Streptomyces venezuelae: one gene and its partner. The protein of the gene in region 1 interacts with the protein of each later gene in a pairwise test. Links are inferred from orthologs where the notes say so. Each region holds a gene or a part of one and is shown on either strand. Other genes may lie near its edges.

The links.
Region 2: the proteins of DEJ48_RS15680 (region 1) and rlmB interact in binary tests that used the Escherichia coli proteins (3 or more experiments, as listed by UniProt). The link is inferred for Streptomyces venezuelae from one-to-one orthologs.

What each region holds. Positions count from the first base shown.
Region 1 is NZ_CP029192.1:3,715,420-3,718,614, reverse strand. What follows is about bases 1-2,940. They hold DEJ48_RS15680 (NAD(P)H-hydrate dehydratase), read left to right. Parts: upstream 1-717; coding sequence 718-2,163; downstream 2,164-2,940. Other genes in these bases: DEJ48_RS15675 (L,D-transpeptidase family protein), read left to right, coding at 2,287-2,940; DEJ48_RS15685 (holo-ACP synthase), read left to right, coding at 301-669; coaA (type I pantothenate kinase), read right to left, coding at 1-212. Outside these bases: more of DEJ48_RS15675, read left to right, coding at 2,941-3,183. UniProt on the Escherichia coli protein: Bifunctional enzyme that catalyzes the epimerization of the S- and R-forms of NAD(P)HX and the dehydration of the S-form of NAD(P)HX at the expense of ADP, which is converted to AMP.
Region 2 is NZ_CP029192.1:4,892,899-4,900,878, forward strand. What follows is about bases 2,234-5,070. They hold rlmB (23S rRNA (guanosine(2251)-2'-O)-methyltransferase RlmB), read left to right. Parts: upstream 2,234-3,096; coding sequence 3,097-4,044; downstream 4,045-5,070. Other genes in these bases: cysS (cysteine--tRNA ligase), read left to right, coding at 2,234-2,987; DEJ48_RS21425 (DoxX family membrane protein), read left to right, coding at 4,163-5,070. Also shown: ispD (2-C-methyl-D-erythritol 4-phosphate cytidylyltransferase), read left to right, coding at 1-522; ispF (2-C-methyl-D-erythritol 2,4-cyclodiphosphate synthase), read left to right, coding at 512-1,027; DEJ48_RS21410 (PPOX class F420-dependent oxidoreductase), read left to right, coding at 1,098-1,502; more of cysS, read left to right, coding at 1,584-2,233; more of DEJ48_RS21425, read left to right, coding at 5,071-5,830; DEJ48_RS21430 (NDP-sugar synthase), read right to left, coding at 5,954-6,673; DEJ48_RS21435 (hypothetical protein), read right to left, coding at 6,710-7,171; DEJ48_RS21440 (ABC transporter ATP-binding protein), read right to left, coding at 7,433-7,980. UniProt on the Escherichia coli protein: Specifically methylates the ribose of guanosine 2251 in 23S rRNA.

The DNA of each region.
Region 1 (3,195 bases):
AGGTTCAGCAGGCGCGAGAGCGGCAGGTAGATGTCGCGGACCTCGTCCAGGTCGATGACGTCGCCGAGGCCGCGGAGCTGCTCCACCTCCTCCGCCGTCAGGGGGAGTGGTGTCTTCTCGCGAAGCGCGCTCCACTCGGTGCGGGTGAGGTCGACGTAGGGAGTCGCCTCCGGCTTGGGCCGGTGGGCGCTCCTGGGTGCCGTCGGGGGCACGGAGACCGAAGAGATCACAGTCCATTGTTACGGCTGTTTGAACGGGACGGGGGGTGGGGTGGTGGGTGGGGTGTGTCACGCTGAGCCGGTGATTATTGGGGTTGGCATCGACGTCGCGGAGATCGAGCGGTTCGGCGCCGCGCTGGAGCGCACGCCCGGGATGGCGGAACGTCTCTTCGTGGAGAGCGAGTTGCTGCTGCCGGGCGGGGAGCGGCGGGGCATCGCCTCGCTGGCGGCGCGGTTCGCGGCGAAGGAGGCGCTGGCCAAGGCGCTGGGGGCGCCGGCGGGGCTGCGGTGGACCGACGCCGAGGTGTACGTCGAGGAGAGCGGGCAGCCCCGGGTCCGGGTGCGGGGCACGGTGGCCGAGCGGGCCTCGGCGCTGGGTGTCCGGTCCTGGCACGTGTCGCTCAGCCATGACGCGGGAGTCGCCTCCGCGGTGGTGGTGGCGGAGGGGTAGGCGGCGTCCGTTCGGCGGGGGCACCCGCGGCGGGGGCAGACTGGGCGCATGCGTACTGCGTACAGCGTGGAGAGCGTCAGGGCGGGCGAGCGGATCCTCATGGACCGGGGCCCCGAAGGTGTGTTGATGCAGCGTGCGGCGGCCGGTCTCGCCGCCGAGTGCGCCCGGCTGCTCGGCAAGGTGTACGGGGCGAGAGTCACGCTGCTGGTGGGCAGCGGGGACAACGGGGGCGACGCCCTGTACGCGGGGGCCCGGCTGGCCCGGCGTGGTGCCGGGGTCAGTGCCGTGCTGCTCGCGCCCGACCGCACCCATGCCGGAGGGCTCGCCGCGTTGCGGGCCGCCGGGGGCGTGGTGGTGGGCGCCGCCGAGGAGCGGGCCGAGGGCTTGGTCGCGCGGGCCGGGCTGGTCGTGGACGGGATCGTGGGGATCGGGGGCCGGGGCGGGCTGCGGGAGGACGCCGTGCGGCTCGTGACGGCGGTGCGGGACGACGCCGTGGTCGTCGCCGTGGATCTGCCCAGCGGGGTCGACGCGGACACGGGCGAGGTGCACGGGGACGCGGTGCGGGCCGATGTGACGGTGACGTTCGGCGCGTACAAGCCGGGTCTTCTCATCGATCCGGGCCGGGAGCACGCCGGTGTCGTGCGGCTCGTCGACATCGGGCTGACACCGGCGGAGCTGGAGCGGGCGGCGGCCGAGGCGCTGCAGTTCGCGGACGTCGAGCGGCTGTTGCCCGTGCCCGGCGGGGAGAGCGACAAGTACCGGCGCGGAGTCGTGGGGATCGTCGCGGGTTCCGAGCGGTACCCCGGCGCCGCCGTGCTCGCCGTGGCGGGCGCGCTGCGCGGGGGAGCGGGAGCCGTGCGGTACGTGGGTCCCGCCGCGGACGCCGTCGTCGCGCGGTTCCCCGAGACGCTGGTGTCGGCTGGGCCGCCGTCCAAGGCGGGGCGCGTGCAGGCCTGGGTCGTGGGTCCCGGGCTCGGGGAGGACGCGGAACGGCTGGCAGAGGTGCTGGCCGCCGATGTGCCCGTGCTGATCGACGCCGACGGACTGCGGCTCGCCGGGGAGCGGGACGTACGGGAGCGGCGTGCTCCCACGCTCCTCACCCCGCACGCCGGGGAGGCCGCGGCGCTGCTCGGCGTGGCCAGGGAAGAGGTCGAGGCGGGGCGCCTGACCGCTGTACGGGAGCTGGCGCGGCGGTACGGGGCGACGGTGCTGTTGAAGGGCTCGACGACCCTGGTGGCCTCGGGGGAGGGCCCGGTGCGGGTCAACCCGACCGGGACGCCGTGGCTCGCCACGGCGGGCAGCGGCGACGTGCTCTCCGGGCTCGCCGGGTCCCTGCTGGCGGCGGGAGTGGACGCGCGGGACGCGGGGTCCGTCGGCGCGTACCTCCACGGGCTCGCCGGGCGGCACGCGTCGCAGGGGGCGCCTGTGGGGGCACAGGACGTGGCGAACGCGATTCCCGCGGTGTGGCGGGAGGTCGGGCGTCCCGACCGGTGATGCTGGCGGCAGGGCGGCAGGGCGGCAGGGCCCGTGGGCGGTCGTGTTTTCGGGGCCGCCCTTCGAGTGACGCCCCCCGCGCGGCTGACGGGCGGGCGGCGCTCGGGCGGGTTCGCTCATCACATGATCAGTAAGACAGTCCGGCGCGGGCTTCCCGCGCTGCTCGCCGTCGCCGTGGTCCTGCCCGCCGTTCCCGCCTCCGCCGATCCCGTGCCGCCACGGCCCGCGGCCCCCGGCACCTCCCCGCTCGTCCCCGGCATCCCGGACACGCCGCCCCACCCGTACCAGCTGGACACCCGCGACCAGTCCCTGGCACCGCACGTGTACCGGCCGAGCGCCGCCGAGAACGCCGTCGAGCCGATGGCGGCGCCCGCCGGCACCGACGCCCTCGTCGAGTACGTGCCGCCGAGCGAGATCGCCGCCGGGGCCGCGCCCGCCTGCACCAAGCGCACCGGGCCCTACCAACGGCAGGTCGAGCGCTGGCTCCGGCGGAAGGCGGACGGCAGGCAGTCCGCCGCCGACTGCCGGGCCATCCGCGCCTTCCAGCGCAAGCAGGGCATCCGGCCCGCGATCGGGTTCGCGGGGCCCACGACCTGGTCCCGGATGCGACTGATCAGCGCCCGCAAGAACCCGAAGGCCACGAAAAGGTGCTCCACGCGCGCGTACCGCGTCGCCTGCGTCGATCTGACCCGTCAGCTGATGTGGGTGCAGAAGGGCAAGAAGGTGCTGCTCGGCCCCGTTCCCGTCCGCACCGGGCGGGCCGGCTACCGGACCCGCACGGGCTGGCACAAGGTCTACTGGAAGCACAAGAACCACTGGTCGTCGCTGTACCGCACCCCCATGCCGTACAGCCAGTTCTTCAACGGCGGCCAGGCGTTCCACGCCATCTACGGCAGTGTGTACAGCCCGCCGGGGTCGCGCGGCTGTGTGAACATGCGGGTCGCCGATGCCCGCGCGCTGTGGCGGACGCTGTTCAAGGGCGACCGCGTCCACGTGTGGGGGCGCAAGCCGGGCACGTGAGCGGACCGGGCC
Region 2 (7,980 bases), 1.2 Mb from region 1 along the record:
GACCACGCGCTGCCCGAGCGCACCGACTTCCTCGTCGTGCCCGGCGGGGAGAGCCGCCAGGAGTCCGTGCGGGCCGGCCTGGACGCGCTGCCGCCCGGCTTCGACATCGTGCTCGTGCACGACGCGGCCCGCCCGCTGGTGCCGGTCGACACGGTCGACGGCGTCATCGAGGCCGTACGCGACGGGGCGCCCGCCGTGGTCCCCGCGCTCCCACTGGCCGACACGGTCAAGCAGGTCGAGCCCGGGGCGGAGCAGGGCGCGCCCGAACCCGTCGTCGCCACCCCCGAGCGTGCCCGGCTGCGCGCCGTGCAGACCCCGCAGGGCTTCGACCGCGCGACGCTCGTACGCGCCCATGAGAGCGCCACCGGACCGGTGACGGACGACGCGGGCATGGTCGAGCAGCTGGGGCTGCCGGTCGTGTGCGTGCCGGGCCACGAGGAGGCGTTCAAGGTGACGCGTCCTCTGGACCTCGTGCTCGCGGAGGCGGTCCTGGCCCGAAGGAGGGCGAACGATGGCTTCTGAGACGTCCGAGGCGCCCCTGCGCGCCCTCCTCCCCCAGGTGGGCATCGGCACCGACATCCACGCCTTCGAAGAGGGCCGCGAGCTGTGGTGCGCGGGCCTGAAGTGGGAGGACCAGGGACCCGGCCTCGCCGGGCACTCCGACGCCGACGTCGTCGCGCACGCCGCGTGCAACGCGCTGTTCTCCGCGGCGGGCCTCGGCGACCTCGGCGCCCACTTCGGCACGGGCCGCCCCGAGTGGTCCGGCGCCTCCGGCCTGACCCTCCTCGCCGAGGCGGCCCGCATCGTCAGGGACGCCGGCTTCACCATCGGCAACGTCGCCGTCCAGGTCGTCGGCGACCGGCCGAAGATCGGCAAGCGCAGGGACGAGGCGCAGAAGGTGCTCTCCGAGGCGGCGGGCGCACCGGTCTCCGTCTCCGGGGCCACCACCGACGGCCTGGGCTTCCCGGGCCGCGGCGACGGCCTGGCGGCGATCGCCACCGCGTTGGTCGTACGTACGTCGTCGTAGAGCGGGCAATGGGGTATTCGTATGCCTCGTACAGGCACAACCCGTACGAACCCCCACTAAGGAGCGAACCATGTCCGCCCAGCTCTCCGACGACCTCAAGGCCCTGCTCGACACCCCGGTCTTCATCAACGTCGCGACGATCCAGCCCGATGGGAGTCCTCAGGTGTCCCCGGTCTGGGTGAAGCGTGACGGGGACGATGTGTTGTTCTCGACGACGGTCGGTCGGCGCAAGGAGAAGAATCTGCGGCGGGATCCGCGGGTGACGGTGCTGGTGCAGCCCTTCGACGCGCCGTACACGTACGCGGAGATCCGTGGGACGGCGCAGATGACGACGGAGGGCGGGCAGGAGCTGATCGACGAGCTGTCGATGAAGTACACGGGCAAGAAGTACGCGGACTTCAACCCGGGCTCGAAGGACGACACGCAGCGGGTCGTGGTGAGGGTGAGCGCGCGGAAGGTCGTCGGCAGCATCTGAGGGCGGGCCTCACGTCACAGTTGCGTGCACGGTGGGGCCGGGGGGCGTGGGGCACTGTCCCGCGCCCACTACCCTGGAGTGGTGACGATTCGCCTGTACGACACCAGCGCCCGGCAGATCCGTGACTTCAGCCCCCTCAACGACGGCTGCGTCTCGATCTACCTCTGTGGTGCCACGGTGCAGGCCGCCCCGCACATCGGGCACATCCGGTCCGGCCTGAACTTCGACATCATGCGCCGCTGGTTCGTCCACCGCGGTTACGACGTGACGTTCATCAGGAACGTGACCGACATCGATGACAAGATCATTCGGAAGTCCGGTGAGCAGGGCCGCCCCTGGTGGTCCATCGGGTACGAGAACGAGCGCGCGTTCAACAGCGGTTACGACGCGCTCGGCTGCCTGCCGCCCACCTATGAGCCGCGTGCCACCGGCCACATCACCGAGATGGTCGAGATGATGCGCGGGCTCATCGAGCGCGGGCACGCCTACGAGGCCGACGGCAACGTCTACTTCGACGTTCGCTCCTTCCCCGGCTACCTGGAGCTCTCCAACCAGGAGCTCGACAACCTGCTCCAGCCCGAGGGCGAGGGCGAGACCGGGAAGCGCGACTCCCGTGACTTCGCCATGTGGAAGGCCGCCAAGGAGGGGGAGCCCAGCTGGGAGACCCCGTGGGGCCGCGGCCGGCCCGGCTGGCACCTGGAGTGCTCGGCGATGGCCCACAAGTACCTGGGTGAAGAGTTCGACATCCACGGGGGCGGGATCGACCTGATCTTCCCGCACCACGAGAACGAGATCGCGCAGGCCAAGGCCTTCGGTGACACCTTCGCGCGCTACTGGGTGCACAACGGCTGGGTCACCATGAGCGGCGAGAAGATGTCGAAGTCCCTCGGGAATTCGGTTCTCGTCAGCGAGATGGTGAAGCAGTGGCGGCCCATCGTCCTGCGCTACTACCTCGGCACCCCGCACTACCGCTCGATGATCGAGTACAGCGAGGAGGCCCTGCGCGAGGCCGAGTCCGCGTTCGCCCGCATCGAAGGCTTCGTGCAGCGCGTCGTGGAGAAGGCCGGCGGCGTCGTCGAGCCCGCCGCCCAGGTCCCGCCCGCGTTCGCCGACGCCATGGACGACGACATGGGCGTCCCGCAGGCGCTCGCCATCGTCCACACCACGGTCCGGCAGGGGAACTCCGCCCTCGCCGCCGACGACAAGGAAGCCGCCGTGGCGCGCCTCGCCGAGGTGCGGGCCATGCTCGGCGTCCTCGGCCTCGACCCGCTCGACCCGCACTGGGCCGGCGGCGAGGCCGACCGCGGCGAGGACCTGCACGGCGTCGTGGACACCCTCGTCCGCCTCGTCCTGGACCAGCGCGAGGCCGCCCGCGGCCGCAAGGACTGGGGCACCGCCGACGCGATCCGCGACCAGCTCAACCAGTCGGGCCTCGTCATCGAGGACAGCCCGTCCGGCCCCCGCTGGACGCTCGGTCCGCGCTGATCGGACACCATTGATGTGCCGCCCGGCCTTCCGGGCGGCACACTTCATAGACGTACACCCGTGCGCGTACGCACGTACGCGCCCACGCATCACGACAGACAGGTAGGTCATGGCCGCTAACAACCGCCGCATGTCCGGCAAGAAGGGCGCGCAGGTCGGCAGCGGCGGCAATCGGCGCCGCGGCCTGGAGGGCAAGGGCCCGACGCCGCCCGCCGAGGCCCGCAAGGGGCACGTGAAGAACCGCATCGCCAACGCCAAGGCCAAGAAGGCCGCGGGCCGCCGCCCCGCCACGCTCAAGGGCCGCGGCGGCAAGGGCACCTCCGAGATGGTCGTCGGCCGCAACCCGGTCTTCGAGGCGCTGCGCGACGGCGTGCCCGCCTCCACGCTCTACGTCCAGCAGTTCATCGACAACGACGAGCGGGTCCGCGAGGCGCTGCAGCTCGCGGCCGAGCGCGGCGGCATCCACCTGATGGAGGCACCCCGCCCCGAGCTGGACCGCATGACGAACGGCCTCAACCACCAGGGCCTCGTGCTCCAGGTCCCGCCGTACGAGTACGCGCACCCCGAGGACCTCGTCGCCAACGCCTTCGACGAGGGCAGCGACCCGCTGATCGTCGCCCTCGACGGCGTGACGGACCCGCGCAACCTCGGCGCCGTCGTCCGCTCCGTCTGCGCGTTCGGCGGCCACGGCGTGCTCGTGCCCGAGCGGCGCGCCGCCGGTATGACGGCCGGCGCGTGGAAGACGTCCGCGGGCACCGCCGCGCGGACGCCGGTCGCCCGCGCGACGAACCTGACGCGCGCCCTGGAGCAGTACAAGAAGGCGGGCGTCGCCGTGGTCGGCCTCGCCGCCGACGGCGAGCACGAGGTCGGTGACCTGGAGGCGCTCGGCGGCCCCGTCGTCATCGTCGTCGGCAGCGAGGGCAAGGGCCTCTCGCGTCTCGTCGGCGAGACCTGCGACTACCGCGTGCGGATTCCGATGCCCGGTGGTGCGGAGTCCCTGAACGCAGGTGTGGCGGCGGGCGTCGTGCTGTACGAGGCGGCGCGGCGTCGCGCCTGATCCTCCGTGATGTCCGGGCCGCGGTGATGGCTGCGTGATGGCTGCGGTGATCTCTTGACGCGGTCCGGACATTTCTCCATGGTCAAGGCAGTGTCCTAAACACACATCACTCGGTTAGATGAGTGTGGACACCAGAACACCCCGCACTCCCACTGGGGGAAGCTCGTCAGGTTTTGACGATGCTCCCGCGCTGAGCATGGTGAAGGTGCCGAGCGACCCGGCGCAGGTCATCGTCAATCACGCGAGTTTCCGCGTGCAGCTTCCCGCCGCTGGGCGCACTCAATCCCCGCGTATCTCACGGCACTTGGGCACGCCCGGCGAGACGGCGCGCATGCCCGCCGCCGGCGCGGCCGCCAAGCGCCGCGCGCCCGTCGTCTGGAGCGGGAAGTCCGCCCCGGACGACACGGGCGCCATCAGACTGCTGCAGGCCGTGCGCGGCGGCGGCGTGCGCCGTTCGGCCGAGGAGGCCGGGCCCTACGGCGGCGCGGAAGACGCGGGCGCCACCCAGGTCATCCCCCGCGTCGGCGTCGACGACGGCCCCGAGACGGTCGAGACGCCCGCCGTGATCGGCCCGCGCGCCCCCGAACCCGGGACCCGGATGCTGCCGCAGATGCGGCTGCCCGGCAGCGACTACGACGAGCGGCTCGAGCAGGAGTACGCCGACCGCGACTACGACGACTCCGACGACGACGCGTACGACGACGGCACCGGCACGGAGCGGGCGCGCAGGCACGGCTCGGACCCGGTCCGGCACGCCTACTACCCGGGCCGCCGCATGAACCTCGGCGTCGTCCTGCTCCCGATGCGCGTCTTCCTCGGGTTCATCTCCATCTACGCCGGCATGGGCAAGCTCTGCGACCCCGTCTACTTCGACGGCGGCCAGCGCGGCTCCATGGTCAAGTGGCTGAACTCGCTGCACCCCTGGGCGCTCGCCGAGCCACTGCGCGACTTCGCCCTCCAGCACCCCGTGGGCGCCGGCCTGTGCATCGCCTTCCTCCAGGTCGTCGTCGGCGTCCTGACGGTCCTCGGGCTCTGGCAGCGGGTCGCCGCCTCGATCGGCGTGCTCCTGTCGGCGGCGCTCATCGTCACCGTGAGCTGGAAGACCGTTCCCGCCTACGACGCGCCCGACATCATCTACCTCGCCGCGTGGTCGCCGCTGATCATCGCGGGCGCGCCCGTCTACTCGATCGACGGACGTCTCGCCGGTGAGGCGTGGCGCACGCTCGGGCCGCGCTCCGACATCTGGGACCTGCGGCGGCGCGTGCTGCGGCGGGGCGGTCTGATCGGCGCGGTCGTCATCGGTCTGACGCTGCTCATCGGCTCGATGCTGGGCGGCGCGGTGCGGGACGCGGACCGCGTGACCGTGCCCGGCCCCGGCGAGGCGCCGCGCAACGAACTGCCGGGCTCCGCGCTTCCCCAGGACCCCGCGAAGAAGCGGCAGAAGCAGCAGTCGCAGAGCCCGTCGGCGTCGTCGAGCTCGCCGACGCGCGGCCGCGGCTCCGCGAGCCCCACGCAGGGCGCCACGGCGCCGGGCACGGCGCGGGAGACGGGCACGGTCGGTTCGGGCGGGCAGCCCAGCCAGACGCAGGGGAGCAGCACGGCGGGCCAGGCCCCGCCGCAGCAGTCGGCGCCGCAGCAGCCGGCGGCGGCGGGCACGACCGCGGGCCCCCCGTCCAGCGGCGGCTCCGGCGGCGGTACGGGCGGTGCCGGGGCGTCCGGCGGTTCCGGCGGCGGTTCGGGCGGCGAGCAGCCCGGCGGCCTGCTGGGCGGTGTGCTCGGCCGCTGAGGGCGTCGCCGCGCACGTCGCTCCTCACGTCCCCCCACGTTGTTCCTCACGTACGCCGATGGGCCCCGCACACACGCTGTGCGGGGCCCATCGGCGTACCGGAACCGTGGTGTCGGGCCGGGGTCAACGCCCCTGCGCGGCGAGCTCCTTGGCGGCCTCGGTGAGGTCCTTCGCGGTGTCGATCGCGCGCCAGTAGGCGCCCTGCGGCAGCGGGAAGCCCGCGAGGCGCTTCGCGCGGGCCAGCCGCGGGAACGTAGTGCGCTCGTGGTCGCCGAGGTCCGGCAGGAGCGAGGTGAACTCGGCCGCGAAGACGTACACACCCGCGTTGATGAGGTACGGGGACGGCGGGGCCTCGATGAAGTCCGTGATGTGGCCGAACGCGTCGGTCTCGACGGCACCCCACGGGATGCGGGGGCGGGCCAGGGCGAGGGTCGCGGTGGCGTCGCGCTCGGCGTGGAACGCCGCCATGTCGCGCAGCGAGAAGCGCGTCCAGATGTCGCCGTTCGTCGCGTACCAGGGCTGGTCGGCGTGCGGCAGGTGCCGGGCGGCGTACTTGAGGCCGCCGCCGCGGCCCAGGGGTTCCTTCTCGACGACCGTGCTGACGTTCAGCGGCAGGTCGGCGGAGTCGAGCCACTCCTGGAGCACCTCGGCGAGGTGGCCGCAGGAGACGACGGCGTCCGTCACGCCTTCCTCGGCGAGCCAGGCGAGTTGATGGCCGATGATCGGGGTCCCCGTACCGGGAATCTCGACCATCGGCTTGGGCCGGTCGTCGGTGTACGGGCGGAGCCGGGAGCCCTGGCCACCGGCCAGGACGACAGCCTGCGTGGGCTTCAGCGTGGTCATGCCGGAAACCCTACGCGGCGGTGCTCGGCGGCCCGCTCAGCCCTTCTGATGGGCCGCGGCCACGCCCGTGGCGAAGGACGTGTCGCAGACGGGCCTGGCGTACGACTGGGCGCGTGTCGGGCCGTAGACCCGCACGGCGGCACGGCCGAGCGCGCGGGCCAGCGCGACACAGTGCCGGGCGAGCGAGGGGTGGCGGTTCACCTCCTGCTGGAGGTGCGTGAGCGCCACGCCCGGGTTCTTCTCCTGGAGTTCCAGGAGGAGCCGGTCGCGCAGGACGTCCTGCGGGGCGCGGGACTTGGCGGGCTTGGAGAGGTTGTCGGCGGATGCGGTGAGCATCGAGTCCGAGGCGTTCCCCGACCAGTTGACGCTGGTGACCGCGAGGGTCCCGGAAAGCACCAGCATCACGGGCAGGACGAGAGCGAGCGTGCGGCCGATGCGGCGGGCGGGGCCCCGGTGGGCTCGGCGCGGCTTCTGGGTGTAGTTGGCGGAGTGCGTCACGCGAGGAGCGTAGCGCTAGGTGATGATTTGGCGACATTTAGTCACTCGGTCGAGCTACAGGGAAGAGGTTTCCTCTGGAGCGCTGTTGACGCCGTGAAGGCGAAATGACCGATGTGCCGGGGTATTTGTCGACAACGGGGTGGGGGCCGGGGCGGGGCGGACGGCCGTACGCGAAGGGCCCCGCACGTACGGTGCGGGGCCCTACGGGGCTTGGGCTTTGGAGCTTGAGGCTTGGAGCCTGGGGCTCGGGGCCGGGGGCCGTCAGTCGCTGAGGCGCTCGCCCGTGGAGGTCGAGAACACGTGGGTCTCACCCGGACGGGGCACGACGTGCAGCTGCGCGCCCTTGTCCGGGACCTGGCGGCCGTTGACGCGGACGACGAGGTCCTTCTGCTCGCCGCCGACCTCGGCGGTGCCGTAGACGTAGCCGTCGGCGCCGAGCTCCTCGACGACGTTCACGGAGACGGCGAGGCCGGCCGGGGCGTCCTCGGTCTCCTTGGAGAGGGACTTCGCGGCGGCGCCGTTCTGCTCGACGATGTCGAAGTGCTCGGGCCGGACGCCGACGGTGACGGTGCGGTCCCCGCGGTCGGCGGCGGCGCTGAGGGCCTCCCGGTTCACGGGCACGACACTGTTGCCGAACTTCACGCCGCCGTCGGTGATCGGAACCTCGACGAGGTTCATGGCGGGGGAGCCGATGAAGCCGGCGACGAAGAGGTTGGCGGGGCGGTCGTACATGTTGCGGGGGCTGTCCACCTGCTGGAGCAGCCCGTCCTTCAGCACGGCCACCCGGTCGCCCATGGTCATGGCCTCGA